4 regions of the Ruegeria sp. CE9 genome follow, and region 2 is predicted to be linked to each of the others. Evidence: riboswitches for the same ligand, from Rfam matches in the RefSeq annotation. Region 2 holds a riboswitch; each other region holds the start of a gene.
What was found. A riboswitch is a leader RNA that binds a small molecule or an ion and turns the genes downstream of it on or off. The one in region 2 is predicted to bind cobalamin.
Positions count from the first base shown of each region.

Region 1: it holds a riboswitch for cobalamin, as region 2 does, so the genes downstream of both, ACR0B3_RS17475 (hypothetical protein) here and ACR0B3_RS14500 (DUF1636 family protein) in region 2, are expected to answer to the same signal.
Region 3: it holds a riboswitch for cobalamin, as region 2 does, so the genes downstream of both, ACR0B3_RS00305 (DUF1636 family protein) here and ACR0B3_RS14500 (DUF1636 family protein) in region 2, are expected to answer to the same signal.
Region 4: it holds a riboswitch for cobalamin, as region 2 does, so the genes downstream of both, ACR0B3_RS06630 (energy-coupling factor ABC transporter permease) here and ACR0B3_RS14500 (DUF1636 family protein) in region 2, are expected to answer to the same signal.

Region 1 covers NZ_JBQFRO010000010.1:49,799-53,764, forward strand. Annotated here, with positions in the region: gene rsgA (ribosome small subunit-dependent GTPase A) at 1-816, shown strand, start outside; gene ACR0B3_RS17470 (alpha/beta hydrolase family protein) at 851-1,708, opposite strand; cobalamin riboswitch at 1,830-2,049, shown strand; gene ACR0B3_RS17475 (hypothetical protein) at 2,134-2,541, shown strand; gene ACR0B3_RS17480 (phosphatase domain-containing protein) at 2,545-3,048, opposite strand; gene ACR0B3_RS17485 (DNA polymerase III subunit gamma/tau) at 3,219-3,966, shown strand, end outside.
Region 2 covers NZ_JBQFRO010000007.1:72,343-76,308, forward strand. Annotated here, with positions in the region: gene ACR0B3_RS14490 (ABC transporter substrate-binding protein) at 1-797, opposite strand, end outside; gene ACR0B3_RS14495 (ABC transporter ATP-binding protein) at 814-1,599, opposite strand; gene ACR0B3_RS14500 (DUF1636 family protein) at 1,596-1,940, opposite strand; cobalamin riboswitch at 2,180-2,387, opposite strand; gene ACR0B3_RS14505 (catalase family protein) at 2,773-3,840, shown strand; gene ACR0B3_RS14510 (peroxidase family protein) at 3,859-3,966, shown strand, end outside.
Region 3 covers NZ_JBQFRO010000001.1:62,899-66,864, reverse strand. Annotated here, with positions in the region: gene ACR0B3_RS00315 (glycosyltransferase family 2 protein) at 1-682, opposite strand, end outside; gene ACR0B3_RS00310 (NAD(P)-dependent oxidoreductase) at 787-1,752, opposite strand; cobalamin riboswitch at 1,888-2,090, shown strand; gene ACR0B3_RS00305 (DUF1636 family protein) at 2,176-2,556, shown strand; gene cobW (cobalamin biosynthesis protein CobW) at 2,553-3,608, shown strand; gene cobN (cobaltochelatase subunit CobN) at 3,612-3,966, shown strand, end outside.
Region 4 covers NZ_JBQFRO010000002.1:403,965-407,930, reverse strand. Annotated here, with positions in the region: gene ilvD (dihydroxy-acid dehydratase) at 1-324, opposite strand, end outside; gene ACR0B3_RS06640 (helix-turn-helix domain-containing protein) at 429-977, shown strand; gene ACR0B3_RS06635 (CBU_0592 family membrane protein) at 980-1,249, shown strand; gene ACR0B3_RS06630 (energy-coupling factor ABC transporter permease) at 1,265-1,942, opposite strand; cobalamin riboswitch at 1,997-2,208, opposite strand; gene sseA (3-mercaptopyruvate sulfurtransferase) at 2,350-3,204, shown strand; gene ACR0B3_RS06620 (amino acid aminotransferase) at 3,204-3,966, shown strand, end outside.

The sequences.
Region 1 (3,966 bases), on a different contig from region 2:
ATAATCCGCACTCTGGACCGGCGCAGCCTTTTGCAGCGTCGAGCCGCAGGCACGGGTGCCTCTGCGCAGCTGATCGCGGCGAATGTCGATGTGCTATTCATCGTCAGTTCGTGTAACGCCGACTTCAGCCTGCCCCGGCTGGAACGCTATCTTGCCTTGGCCCATCAGGCAGGCTGTTATCCGGTGATCGTGCTGACCAAGTCAGACATTTGCGACGATGCGCGTGTTTATGTTGATCAGGCCCAATCGCTTGGCCAATTCCTGACGGTTTTGGCGATCAACGCCTTGGATCGCGCTGATATCGAACAGGTGTTATCCTGGTGCCCGAAGGGGCAAACCAGCGCGTTGGTCGGATCGTCCGGCGTTGGGAAAACGACACTTGCCAACGGCATGACAGGCCGGGATGAGGCGACCGCGGGCATTCGTGAAGATGACGCGCGCGGCAGGCACACGACAACCGCGCGCGCTTTGCACCAAATGCGCAACGGTGGCTGGCTGATCGATACGCCCGGAATGCGCGCGCTGCGATTGCTGGACGCGCAGGAGGGCGTGGACGAGGTGTTCTCGGACATCACGGATCTTAGCCGGAACTGCCGTTTCTCGGATTGTCAGCACGATTCTGAACCCGGCTGCGCGGTACAATCTGCAATCGAAACCGGTGAACTCAATCCCGCGCGGCTAGACCGCTGGCGCAAGCTGCGACGCGAAGACCAGCACAATTCAGCGACCGTCGCTCAGGCGCGCGCACGTGACAAAGCGTTCGGCAAGATGGTTCGCAGCGTGATGACCGAAAAGAAGTCTCGCAAAGGGCTTTGAAAGTCTGGGCACCGGCCTCCGGTGCCCAGTACATTCAGGCGATCAGCCGGGGCCAGACCGCCGCATTGCGCCGTGCGAAGGCGCCGATATGACCAACCTGAGACAGTCCAAATTCACTTGGTGAGAGCAGATGCCGCTGCGCATCGGTCCCGTACAGGTCAGCAAGCCACCAGACCGCTTTGGGCGGCACGACCTGATCATCTACAAAGGCAAACAGATCAACCTGCTTTCCGTATTCTGCCCAACGGTTTGCGGGCAGAGTCGTTCCGATTTCTGGCACATAGCTCTGAGGCGCGGTGCACCACTTGCGCCATTGCCAGTACACTTGCGCTGGCAGGTTTGGGCCAAAACCCACGGCCTTTCCCGGAAGATACCCAAGTGCCTTGACCGCCAAGGGTGCGTGCCCATACCAGAACAGCGCTGCCAACGCGCGGTATGGCCAGGGATGATCCTTGAACGTCACCAGACCAGAACATACACAGATCATCCTGTCGACCTGTTCGATATCGGATTGGAGCGGGCCAAACATACCGCCCAATGAATGACCAATGCTCCAAAGCTTTGCCCGAGGAAACCTGCGCCGCATCTCAGCCCGGGCAGCGGGAATATCGATCAACGCCCAATCGGCCATGGTAACATCCGATCGCTTCTGCGATCCCGATAGCGAGTTTCCGAAATCCCGATAATCATACGTCAGGCACGCCATGGCGTGCTCTTCCGCAAGCCATCGCGCGAAGTGTTGATAGTATTCCCTGGGCACTCCGGTCGCGCTGTTGATGACAACTGCCGTTTCAGGTTCGGCCATCGGGCGGTAAAGCCGAGCCGACAGCATTGCCGGTCCGGACCGAAACTCGAAATCTTCGGTCGCAATTGCCTGCTGAGTGTCCAACATGGTGCCCTCCGAAATCATCTGAACTGATCAGTTCAGCATGAGCCGCCCAAGTCAAGGTTGACGTAGCTGGACCCTGCGTCATGTGCCGGATGCAATCTTCTTGACTCGGGCCCGGCACAGCCGCTAGCGATGACATGATGGTTCTCGCGCCCATTCGGGCCGGGATGAAAAGGGAACACGGTGCGGTTCTGCCCGGAATAACCGGAATGAACCAAGGCCGAGACTGCCCCCGCAACTGTAAGCGGCGAGCGATGTCGAAATGCCACTGGCCATTAAGGCTGGGAAGGTCGGCAAAGCAATGACCCGCAAGTCAGGAGACCTGCCATCAAATGAAACTGAAACTCGGGCGGGGTGTCCGGGCAGGGCCAGACTGCATAATTGCCGTCCCTCCTGACCGTCGCCCCGACCAGCGCGGAGGGCGCATAATGATCTGGAAGACCAACACGCACGAATTCTCGGCAACAATTTGCCAACGGACCGGTAAAAACTGCCCTGCCCTGGCACAAATGGCGCGGGCACTGGCGGCTTCAATGGCAAAAGTCGGTCCAACAACAACGGCAGGATTCGAAATCGAAGGAAGCTGTGATCTGGCACATTGCGCGGGCGGGTGCACGGCGCGTTTTCGCGCTTGTCCAGACGAAATTCGGGTATTCTGCGACGCGGATGCAGACACCTCAATCAAATGTCTTGATGACTATGCTGATTTGCTTTTTGGCAGTGACATCGACTCGGTTCCCGCAAGCCTCATGTCGCACCCACCATGCGCAATGCTTGAGGCGATTGCCCTCACGAATGGGACCCGCGCGCCAGAGGAATTCCGCCCATCGGCCTGAGCGCTAATCGCCCGCCAATACGCTGGCTGGCGCAGTCGCCCAGCGCATCTGCGCGTCCGTCTCAACGGCACATGGACGCAACGCACGAAGCCTTTTTAGTGCTGTATCAGGGTGTTCCCCACACTCGACCATTATGCGCAGTACAGCCATACCCGACCGGCCGCATCCGCCCTTGCAATGAACCAATACCCGCCCGCCGCCAGACAGTGCGTGGCGGGCCGATTTACTGGCCTGTTCCCATCGTTCGCTTACGTCCTGAGTCGGAATACCGTAATCCTCGACCGGCAAGTGAACCCAGCGGCAAGCGCGATCGCGAACATCCGAGCCAAAATCCCGAGCGCCATCAAGGATCATCTCGACCTCGGTCGCCATTGACAGGATCAGACCCGGTTTCCATCCGGCCACAGCATCCAAATCGCCGATATAATCTCCGCCCCGTCCGGGCATTGAGGTTAGCGCAAGAGATCCGCCACCAACCTGTAGTGCATGGATAACCAATTCAGACATTCTACGCTCCCCCCGAAACGCGGATCAGAAAATCTTTTTTGCTGGTCTCAGACCGTACGATATTAACCGGGTCCGCCGACAATCCAAAATGAAAATCGCCTCGGCTTGCTGTGGACGCGGGCGGCGGGGGCCTCTACGCTGCGTCGGAACACGAATCCGACAGAGCAGACATGACCGAAACGCCCAGCCCCGCCTACCAGGTTCTTGCCCGCAAATATCGCCCTGAAACATTCGCCGATCTGGTCGGTCAGGACGCGATGGTGCGCACGCTCAAAAACGCGTTCGAGGCGGACCGGATCGCGCAAGCCTTCATCATGACCGGCATTCGGGGCACCGGTAAGACCACCACTGCCCGGATCATCGCCAAGGGTATGAATTGCATCGGTCCGGACGGAAATGGCAACCCGACAACCGAGCCCTGCGGCCAATGCGAACACTGTGTTTCAATCATGGAAGGCCGCCATGTCGACGTGATGGAGATGGACGCCGCCAGCCGGACCGGCGTAAATGATATCCGCGAGATCATCGATAGCGTCCGCTACCGCGCCGCCTCGGCCCGCTACAAGATTTACATCATCGACGAGGTTCACATGCTCTCGACCAGCGCTTTCAACGCGCTGCTCAAGACGCTGGAAGAACCACCCGAACATGTGAAGTTCATCTTCGCGACCACCGAGATCCGCAAGGTGCCGGTGACCGTCCTGTCGCGCTGTCAGCGCTTCGACCTGCGCCGGATCGAGCCCGAGGATATGATCGGCCTCTTGCGCAAGATCGCCGAGTCGGAAAAAGCTCAGATCGCCGACGACGCACTGGCTCTGATCACCCGCGCCGCCGAAGGATCTGCGCGGGATGCAACGTCACTGCTGGATCAGGCGATCAGTCACGGGGCGGGTGAAACCAGCGCCGATCAGGTGCGCG
Region 2 (3,966 bases):
TTGAACGTATCTTCGGCACCATTACCGGTCTGATAATCCAACAGCACCAAGAATTCCGGATTCGACGCGGCAACCGCCTCCCATGAGGTGCGGCCCCAGCTTGTGTCCATATCATGGGTGACGTTTTCGCCACCAGCAGCTGAGATCATCGCATCGGGAATCGCGAATTTGCCAGCTGTGAAAGGCGCATCCGCCGGGCCATCCAGCAAGAAAACGCGCGGCTTGGGCAGATCAGCGGTTTTGGCTTCGATCGCTGCCAGCTGCTCTTTCCAGTCCGCAACCAGCGCCTCGGCCTTGTCCTCGATATGCATGACCTTGCCCAAACGCAGAACATCGTTAAACAGCAGGTCCATGCTGGCTTGTGGCCGGTCCTTATCCAGATGCACGCAGCTTTCGGTCAGGATCATGGTCTTGATCCCGAACGGCGCCAGGGTGTCAGGCGTTACATCGCCTCCGGGCTTCATCCCATAGTACCAGCCGGCAAAGAACAGGTCAGGCTCAGCCGCCACAAGGTTTTCGACAGTCGGGTATTTCGGTGCAAGCTCGGGGATGTCGCCGCGCAGCGCATCGAAATCGGGGCTGGTCTTGTACCATCCGGTGATGCCGGTCAGGCCAACGATCTTGTCCTGCAAACCCAAAGCAAAGGCCATGTCGGTCATGTTCATGTCATGGACGACCAGTCGCTCGGGCTGGGTTTCAAAGACCAGAGGCTCACCGCAATTGTCGACAGTGACCTCGTGCGCAGCAGCGCCGCTTGCCATGGCAGTGGCCAATGCCACGGACCAGATTTGTTTCATGAGAATTCTCCTAAGTCTATGTGGATATAGTTGTTTTTCGGATATCAAGGGCCGGGATCACGCGGCCTTCGTGATGAAAGCAGAGGAAATCGACGCCAAAGGTTTCGCGCACCCGTTCTGGCGTCAGCACCTCTTCCACCGATCCGAATCCAATCATGCGGGTCGATTTCATCAGCGCCACGTGGGTGGCAAATTCGGGGATCATGACCAGATCATGCACGATCATCACCACGGTGATCCCAAGCTCAGCGACCAGAGATAGCATGCGCCCCTTCGCGTCGGGATCCAAATGATTGGTCGGTTCATCAAGAAACAGCAAGGATGGATTCTGCGCCAGAGCACGCGCGATATGCGCGCGCTGACGTTCACCCCCTGACAGCTGTGCCATTCGCTTACCCGACAAGCTGGCAAGACCGGTCAGATCAAGAATCCGATCCAATTCTTTGGCATGTGCTTCGGCTGAGCGATCAGCACGAATGGGTATCTGCCCCAACGCAACGTAGTCCCGCAATCCCAAACGCCCGTCAGGCAATTCCTGCTGGCCCACCACCGCGATCATGCGCGCACGCTCTTTGGCCGAAAGCTGTTTCAGACTCCGCCCCTTGATGCGAACATCGCCAAGGGCCAGCGGTTCGGCACCGCAAAGCAAATTCAGAAGGGTCGTCTTACCTGCGCCATTCGGTCCGGCGATGGCCAGGATCGATCCTTCGACCAATTCAAAGGAAACGCCCTGCAGCAGGATATCCCCGTTAAGCGCATAATACTCGAGGTTCTCGGCAACCAGAAAGCTTTGCTCCGTCATGGCGCAACCCTCGGTATGCGCGAGAGCGTCTTCTTGAACAATGCCCTCGGACGATCCGTGGCATTTGTCCATCCATCCGCGCACAGCTGGTACTGTTCTGCGAATTCCACAATCGCGTCCAGATCGTTGCCTGTTGCTATGTCGCCAAACAGATATTGAGCCTTGCCAAGTGCCTGAAATCCGATTGTCGCAGGTCGGTCACATCCAGCCATGCAATCGACAGTGCGAATTGCAAAGCCATCCGGCAGCCTGTCCGACAGCGTGTTAACTACGTGATCCGTGAAAATGGAATCCCGGCAGCCCGCGCATACAAGAACGAAATGATCGCAGTGTTTGGTCATCACGCGCCTCGCCTACTGTAACATCAAAATGAATGCAATGTTATTACATTGCATATCGTATGCCGTAATCTGCGCGCGATGCGCCGCGACCCTTCTTCTATTGCAATCGGGATTAATAATATCAGCAATCATTCGAATGCCCCACTCGACCTGTTTCCAGCCGCGTGCGGAAGCTGCCAACGATGTAAACACGTTTTAGACGTGCCATTAAGCCTCCTTCCAGGACACCCCGCCCCGGTTTGGTTGAACATTTGATGGCAGGTCTCCTGACTTGCGGGTCCTAGCTCAGCCAACCTTCCCGATCCTTTGGATCAGTGGCTGTTTGGCCTTGCTCGCCGCTTACAGTTGCGGGGGCAGTTACGGAATTGGCGCCTGTCGGCAAACCTCACCGTATTCCCTTTTCATCCCTTGGGCGCACCATTGGGAACCATCTCTTGATTGACTGCCTGAGATCATGAGACACGTCAATGATAAAGTCGAAAGTTGAGGCTTCAGGAAAATTACGGTCGCGTCATCTTTGTCCTTGAGGGCCAAACCAACATACTTGGATGCTGACCGAAAGTGGCATGTAGCGTCTCAGATCAATCCGTTTGGTACCACCGTCCGGAAAAACACCTCTTAATAGGCAAGACCAGCAGTATGCATTCCTAGCCGCTAAAGCGTGAATTTGCTCGATGCCAGATCAATGGGTAGTCGAATTTATCGTTTCCGCAGGCACACATGGTTGGAAAAATCTGAATCTGCGTTAAGCTGTTCGGATTTAGAGGAATGGTTTTGCCGGCACCTTACGCGTGATTGATCATTGCCTGGGCTTATCCAAGGAGAGGGTTCTTTGACACATGTTTCGCAAAATGGATTACCCCCAGATCTTGTTGAAGATGTTATCGACCACAATGCCGAGGCTGTCGCGCTATGGAAGGGTCGTCGCCTAAGGGCACAGCATGGGCGCAGCCACGGATGTGTCGCCGCAACGTTCACTGTAAGGAAGAACTTACCTGACCACCTGCGCCATGGGCTCTTTGAACAGCCTGCAAGCTATGTGGCCGCAGTTCGGTTTTCCAACGGCGCGCATCTTGATGACCGAAAATCAGATGCGCACGGGATGGCGATCAAACTCTTTGACGTGCCCGGACCCAAGCTGATCGACACCGAAGCCCTTGCACATTTGGGCATCTCGCAGCTCAGCGACGAGTTTGATTTTGTACTGGTCGATCAGGATGTATTTCCCAGCTATGTCCCCGAAGAATACGAGCGATTAGGCAAGCTTGTCGCCACATTACAAGCGGTGCAGCACGCATTCAAAGGGCGGCGAAAATGGAGTTTGAAACTGGTGGCCAAAGGCCTGGGCGCAGCCTTTCGTGCCCTCTTCACGCGCGAAGGTAAACGCCAATTCGGTGTTGCGAGTGAGTTTGCGTCAAAATACATGCACTCACCGTTCGAAGTTCATTTCTGGTCTACAACACCTTATCGTCTGGGGCCTGATCTGACGATCAGATATCTGGCACGCAGCGCACGGCCCAACATTCCCACAACACCTGTGGATGGCCCTGACGATATCGGCAAACACTTGCGGCAAGATGTGTCTGAGGGCGACAATCAATTTGAGCTTTGCGTAATTGAGCCGCCGCGCAGCGATGCAGATTTTAATGCGCTCGACAATCGCATTCGGTGGGCTTGTGATCCGCAACCCGATGCGCCGCTCGACCCATACCACCATTCCGTCACGCCGGTTGCGGATATCACCATTTCCCAGGGCGCAGCCTTTGACCCGCAAGATGGCGACGCGATGAGCTTTTCGCCTTGGCGCGTCACGGCAGAGCATGAGCCTCTGGGGCCGATCAATGCGATCCGGCTAAGGACCTATCTAAGCCTGGCGCGTGCCCGGTTCCCTAACAAATGACCAGACGGAGACGTTTTGATGCTGGATGTTGATGATCTGATCGACCTCGGGTTCAAGGTCGCCCCACGCTTTACAAGCTATGTCACGGCAATCAGGCTTGCGAACGCCGCCAAAGTGCACCGACCA
Region 3 (3,966 bases), on a different contig from region 2:
TACGAGCATACTCGTGGCTGAAACCGCGCCATGCTTTCCATTTCACTTGATCAGCCGGGTAAAGGTTGCCACCTGCGTCTCGCCACAATATCCCTTCGTATGGCACGTCTGGGTTGGGCGCGTCTTCCGGGTTAATTCGGGGCCGATGGGCGCGAAAACGGCTGAATTTGCCATTGTTCCGGAACAGCGTTTTGAAGCCTTTCGCCCGATGATGGGGATACGACTCTTCCGGCGCTGCGCAGAAAAACATCTCGGGCACGGGCTGATCAACAAAATCATTCAACCCTGCATTGCCGAACATTCGCCAGCAGATTGAAATCGCGTCTGCCTCTCCGCTGGTTTCTACAAAGCTGCGGATGTTACCCTCGGGCAAACGGATGTTGATGTATTCGTCAACATCCAAGCTCATGATCCAATCTGACGAATGGTAGCTTTGATGACTCAGAGCGCGTGAAAACGCACGACCCTGAGGCGCAGCCCGAGGACCGACCTTGTTCCGCTCGTGATGCGCCCAACCTAGCGTCTGCATCCGGTCGGCTATCGTGTCGGTGCCGTCCGCACAATCATTCGTGTAGATCAGAATATCGTCAAAACCGATTGCGCGGTTGTAAGCCACCCAATCGATCATGAAAGGCCCTTCGTTCTTCATCGTGGTCACGATGAGAAAGGTCTCATTCGTCATAAGTTATACTCTTGCCTGTGCCGTTATCGGACTCTTGTCGACCTGTTTAGATTAGCCTTGGAATTTTGTCCAACTCGGTCACTAGGCAAGCACAGAGTAATGAATCAATCGTTCAGACGATTTTGCGGGATCACTTCATAGCCTGGCTCTTCCGGTTCATCATCCAGCATCTCGGTTGGAAATCCTGACGCTTGGATATCAAGCCCGGTCGCGTCTTCCAGCCGTCGGATGATATTCGGAGACAGCTCTCTCTCACCATATCGCGCGATGCCATCCTCGAATATCTTGATCATTAGCGGATTCATTTCCAGCGGCACACCTGCTCGGTCCGCTACCTCTTGAAACAGTCCGATATCCTTTTTCACCAAATCCATGGTGAATGAGATATCCCGCGAACCATTCAGAATGACTTGGCTTTCGGTCTCATGCACAAACGAAGTGCCCGATGAGATTTTGATCGCCTCGTATGTGGTTCCAAGGTCCATCCCGGCGGCCTTGGCGGTCACCAAAGCCTCGGCGCAGGTGATCAGGTTGGCGGTGGCAAGGAAGTTTGTCATCACTTTCAGAACCGAGGCCGAGCCCAGCTCGCCCGTGTGCAGAATGCGCCGCCCCATAGTGGTCAGGAAAGGCAAGATGCGCTCGAACGTCTCGCGATCGCAGCCCGCGAAAATCGAGATGTTGCCTGTCGCGGCGCGGTGGCACCCGCCTGAAACCGGGCAATCCACCGCTGCGCCGCCTCGTTCAATGACCATTGCGCCAAGGCGTTTAACTTCGGCTTCGTCGGTGGTGGACATCTCCATCCAGATTTTGCCAGGACCGACCTCTGGCAACATCTCCTGCATCACCGCGTCCGAAGCGGCAGGCGAAGGCAAGCAGGTGATGACCGCATCGCAATCACGCATCAGCTGCGCCGGACTTTCGGCAGCTTTGGCCCCTTTCGCGACAAATGCAGACACCAGCTCTGGATTCAGATCGTGTACCGTCAGATCGATTCCATTGCGCAGCAGTGAACCCGAGAGCTTGCCGCCCACATTCCCTAGCCCGATAAACCCAACTTTCATGCGCTGCATCCTCCTGTACGCGTCTTGCAACCATGCCACCACGACGCTGCAAACAGATCATGCCGCCCAGCGACCCAGACAGGTCGCTTTTTACCTGCGATATCACGGAATATCGCGACTCGCTTGACAAGCAGTACATCAGTGCCGCATGTCCCATCCGTTGGTGTCTGCGCAAGCAGATGAAAAGGGAATGCGTCAGCGGAATCACCGTCAAACGCAGCCGCCCCCGCGACCGTGACCGGAGAGGGTGCCCAAGCCACTGGCGAATGCCGGGAAGGCGGGACATCCGACAGAGGCTTCCTCTGACATCCGCAAGCCGGGAGACCTGCCAACGCCCGAAGATGAAACCGGACGGGGTGTTCCGGTGTGGGGCTTTGATTGGCCCGCATGAAACCCCGTCCCCCACGAAGAGGATTTGGGGGGATGAGAGACATGACCGAGACCGCTCCGGTCGAACTGCTGGTTTGCACCACCTGCCGTCGCGGTTTGCCTGTCGAAGACGATGCGCAACGCCCCGGCAAGTTGCTGCACAAGGCGCTTGAACAGGCGGACCTGCCCGATGGCATTACTCTGAAAGCTGTGGAATGCCTGTCCAATTGCGATGAAGGATGCTCGATCGTGCTGCGCGGAGGACCGGATCGCTGGACCTTTGTCTATGAGCATCTGAACGAAACCGACCATGTTGACGTGATCGTCGACGGTGCCACCAAGTACCTCGCCACCGAGGACGGTTTGGTCAAATGGCGCGAACGTCCCGAACATTTCCGCAAAAACTGTGCGGCCCGCATTCCCCCGATTGGAGCCCAGAAATGAGCAATCTTGAGAAACTCCCCGTCACCGTGATCACCGGCTTTCTGGGCTCGGGCAAAACCACACTGGTGCGCCATCTGATGCAAAACCCGCAGGGCAAGCGCTTGGCCGTTGTGGTCAACGAGTTTGGCGATGTTGGCGTTGACGGCGACATCCTGAAATCCTGCGCCATCCCGGATTGCCCGGCTGAAAATATCATGGAGCTGGCCAATGGCTGCATTTGCTGCACGGTCGCCGATGACTTCATCCCGACCATCGAGGCTCTGATGGCGCTGGAACCGTGTCCTGATCACATACTGATCGAAACCTCCGGCCTCGCCCTGCCCAAGCCGTTGCTGAAAGCGTTCGACTGGCCCGATATCCGCTCGAAAATCACCGTGGATGGCGTGATCGCGCTGGCCGATGCCGAGGCTGTTGCTGCGGGTCGCTTTGCGCCGAATGTCGAAGTCGTGGACGCTCAGCGCCTGGCCGATGACTCGATTGATCACGAAACGCCTCTGTCCGAGGTGTTCGAAGATCAGATCTCGTGCGCGGATATCATCCTCCTGACCAAGCCGGATCTGGCCGGTCCCGAGGGTGTGGCCAAAGCCAAGGAAATCATCGCCGCCGAAGCGCCCCGCCCCCTGCCTGTTGTCGAGGTCGCCGAGGGTGTCGTCGACGTGCGTGTGGTATTAGGCCTGGAAGCGGCGGCCGAAGATGACATGGAGGCCCGTCCCAGCCATCATGATGGCCACCATGATCACGAGCATGATGATTTCGAAAGCATCATCGTCGAACTGCCGGAACAATCCGACCCGCTTGATCTGGTCGCGAAAATTGAACGTCTGGCCAAGGAACTGAACATCCTGCGCGTCAAAGGCTATGCCGCCGTTCAGGGCAAGCCGATGCGCTTGCTGGTTCAGGCCGTTGGCGCGCGGGTGCGTCAGCAATATGACCGCCCGTGGCAACCCGATGAGGCACGCCGTTCGCGCCTTGTGGTCATTGCCGAGCATGACGACATCAAAGAAGCCGAAATCCGCGATATCCTCGTGGGTGTAACCGAGGCTGCCGAGTAAGCCATGCACGTCGTCTTCCGCGAAAACCACGGGCTCGAGGAAACCGAGACCCCAACCGATCTGGGCCAGAGCCCGGCGGATCTGGTGGTGCTGTCCTTTTCCGACAGTGACCTTGGTGCATTCGCGGCGGGCTGGCATCGCGGTGGCGGGCCCGAAGGACGCATGCCAACCCTCAGGCTGGCGAACCTAACGGCGCTGAAACATCCCCTCTCGGTCGATACCTATGTCGAACAGACTTTGAACGGTGCCAAAGGCATCCTCATTCGCTTGATCGGCGGGGTTCCCTATTGGACCTATGGCTTGCAGCAGGTTCTGGCACTGGCGCAGGCCAAAGGGATAGCGCTGGCCGTTCTACCTG
Region 4 (3,966 bases), on a different contig from region 2:
GACCATGTATTCGACCGAATCCGCGATGACCTCTCGCGAGGGCAGGGAATACAGCATCCCGTCATGGCCCATTGCGATGCCGTCATCCACGGCGATGGTGTTGAACTCTTTGGCAACGCCACCCGCTTTTTCGACCTCACGCGCGACCATCTGGCCCAGATCCTTTAGATGGACGTGGCCGGGCACAAATTGGGTGAACGAATTCACGATGGCGATGATCGGCTTGCCGAAATCATCATCACTCATTCCGGTGGCGCGCCACAGGCCGCGGGCACCGGCCATATTGCGGCCATGGGTGGATGTTCTGGATCGGTACAGTGGCATGATGCTGTTTCCCTATTGCCCAAGCTGAGATATTGGGTGTGTACGTTATAGCGCACGTAGCATATGTACGTTATAACGCACAAGGCAAATCGCAAGGCACGGCTATGGAATCGGACGAAGTAACGCTGAAATTAAGGGATGTGCGCGCGGCTTCGGGGTTAAGCCTGTCGAAAGTCGCCGAAATGACCGGGGTCAGCAAAGCGATGCTAGGTCAGATCGAGCGCGGAGAATCAAGCCCGACGATTGCGACGCTCTGGAAGATTGCCAAGGGGTTTCAAATGCCGCTCAGCGCGTTGATCGGCACTGCCGCGGGGCGTGATCCGTCTGCCGAGGTGTTTCAGACGGTGACATTTCCCGGCAGTATCTCGGTCAAGATTGTGTTTCCGTTTGATCCGGCCCTTGGGGCAGAGACCTTTCACGTCACGCTGAAACCGGATCAAAGCCATAGCTCTCCGGCCCATGCGCCTGGTGTCACCGAAGAGGTCTTTGTTTTGAACGGCCCCCTTCAGGTCCAGCGGGACGGAGAGTGGCTGACGTTGCAAAATGGGCAGGGCTTGCGCTTTGCCGCTGATCTGCCGCATGGCTACCGCGCGGGCCCCGAGGGGGCTGTGTTTCTGAACATGCACCACTATGGGCAACAGGCGGCGGGTTAATCATGACAACATTTCTGAACTCATTGACCGTTGCAGATGCAATCGGGTCATTTGGTGCCTTTTTGGTTGTCTCAGCCTATTTTGCGACCCAGATGCGCCTCATGAACTCTGAAGATCTGGCTTTTCCTGTGGTGAACCTGATCGGATCGGTTCTGATCGTGTTTTCGCTGATGCATAACTTCAATCTGGCATCCATGCTGATCGAAGGGTTTTGGATCATTATCAGCGTGGTCGGGATCATCCAGCATTTCAGGTTGCGCCGCGCAGGGTAACGCGGCGCAGGATGTTTAGGCTGCGCGAAGAAGGCGCGGAGTGAACAGACCAAACTTGTCCAGCCCTTTTATGGACTTTGCCGCGGCAATAACGGCCAGATCAGCCAAAGGTTCGATCAAGATAACCATCATGTATGCAGCACCAAAGCTGGCCACGGCGGTCATGTTTTCAGCACCAAAGCCTTGGCCGTAGAACGCCCAGAATGCCACCCAAAGGACAACGCCACCCTGATAGGCTGTCGAAAGCGCCAATGCTTGTGAGTATCTGAGGTCAACATATGCCGTATTCGGCGCAATGATTCGGCTTGCCAGCGCCTGCAAGGCAAACAGGGGCACCAGCAAGGTTGTCATGTTCATTCCGAACTGGGGCAGATCGAACGGCGCAAGGAAGAACCCCTGTACAAACAAGCCCAGGATCAGCCCGATCGCGGCCGGGGCGGCACCAAACAAAAGGAACAGGGTCGAGCCCAGAATGAAGTGAACTTCTGACACCCCGACCGGAAAGTGCGGTAGAATTTCGAAGAACGTAAACACAAGGCCGGTGGTCAGGGCAGACCGTACTGCAAGGCTTGCGATACCGCTATTTTTAACGCTCTCCCGTGCCAGCTTGAGACTATAAAGACCTGCGCCAGCTGCGGTAGCATAGCTCAGGACAAGTTTGGCGCCGTGTACGACGCCCGGTTCGATATGCATAGTTTGTTCTCCTTACCGTCACACCCGACGGCAGAAACGTGTTGATAATGGGCAAGGCCCGGTTTGTGCATGGCAGGTCTCCTGACTCGCGGATTGGGATCGATCCCGGCCTTCCCAACCGATCCTGTCGGTCAGTGGCCCTGATGGGGCGATACTCCGCTTACAGTTGCGGGGGCAGTTCCGGAATTGACTGAGAACGTCGCACCGGATTCCCTTTTCATCCCGCCGGGATAAACCCTTTGGGAACCATACCGCGCAGAATTCTACCGCAGAATGCTCGGTGTCAAGTACGCCGCGCGTGTGATCGCAAAAAAACGTTGCCTGCCAGCGCTCTGACCTGCGGCGTGACTTGAACGTTTCGCCAAGCCGCTATAGGGACAAATCAAGCTCGCTTAGGGGAGGTATTGATGCAGGACGATCCTAAAACCCTCGTTTCCACCGAATGGTTGGCCGTACATCTCAAAGATCCCGATCTTCGGATACTGGATGGGTCGTGGTACCTGCCGCAGCAAAAGCGCGATGCCAAGGCCGAGTATGACGCAGGCCATATCCCAGGCGCGCGGTTCTTTGAAATCGACGAGATTTCTGACCACCGGTCAGAGCTGCCGCACATGGCACCTCCGGTCGAGAAATTCATGTCTCGTCTGCGCGCAATGGGCGTCGGAGATGGCCATCAGGTTGTTGTTTACGATGGGGCCGGTCTGATGTCGGCCGCGCGGGTCTGGTGGCTATTCCGGCTGATGGGACAGGAAAATATTGCCGTGCTGGACGGCGGTCTGCCGAAATGGCAAGCCGAAGGTCATGAGATCGAGGACCTGCCCCCGGTGATCCGCGACCGCCACATGACCGTGCGTGTACAGAACCGCCTTGTTCGGAACGTCACGCAGGTTTCGTCTGCTGCGAAATTGGCTGATCACGAGATCATTGATGCGCGCTCGGCCGCGCGCTTTGCCGGGACCGAGGCGGAACCGCGCGAAGGTTTACGCTCAGGCCATATTCCCGGCTCGCGCAACGTGCCATTTGGTCTGCTCTTGAACAAGAACGGCACGATGAAATCGCCCGAGGAATGCCGCGCGATATTTGAAAATGCTGGCGTCGATCTGTCGAAGCCTGCAATCACATCTTGTGGGTCTGGCGTGACCGCTGCGATCCTCAGCCTTGCGTTGGAACGCATGGGCAAGAAAGACCACGCGCTTTATGACGGCTCATGGGCGGAATGGGGTGCATTCCCGACCCTTCCTGTCGCAACCGGAGAGAACTGATGTTCGAGAACCTCAAACCGCAGCCAGCAGACAAGATTCTGGCGCTGATGCAGATGTATCGCGATGACCCGCGTGATCAGAAGATCGATCTGGGCGTTGGCGTCTACAAGAATGCCGAGGGCATCACCCCGGTCATGCGCGCCGTCAAAGCAGCCGAAAAGCGCATTTTGGAAGAGCAGGAAACCAAGGCCTATACCGGCTTAGCGGGCGATCCGGCCTATGCTGATGCGATGATCGGTCTGATCTTGGGTGCATCAGTGCCGCGCGCCAATATCGCCGCTGTAGCAACTCCGGGGGGCACCGGAGCCTGCCGCCAAGCGTTTGAGATGATCCGCATGGCCAATCCCTCGGCACGCGTATTTGTGTCGAACCCGACATGGCCGAACCATTTGTCGATCCTGAATTATCTGGGCATCGAAACCGTCCAATACCGGTATTTCGACAGCGAAACCCGAGGTGTCGACTTCGACGGCATGATCGAGGACCTGAAATCTGCCAAGGCAGGCGATGTGGTTCTGCTGCACGGCTGCTGCCACAACCCGACTGGCGCCAACCTGAACATAGTGCAATGGCAAGAGGTTGTGAACCTGATCAACAAGCGTGGCCTCGTGGCGATGATCGATATCGCTTATCAGGGCTTTGGCGATGGTCTGGAAGAAGATGCGCAAGCGACTCGTCTGGTGGCCTCATCCGTCAAGCGCTGCCTGATCGCGGCATCCTGCTCCAAAAACTTTGGCGTTTATCGCGAGCGTACCGGCCTGC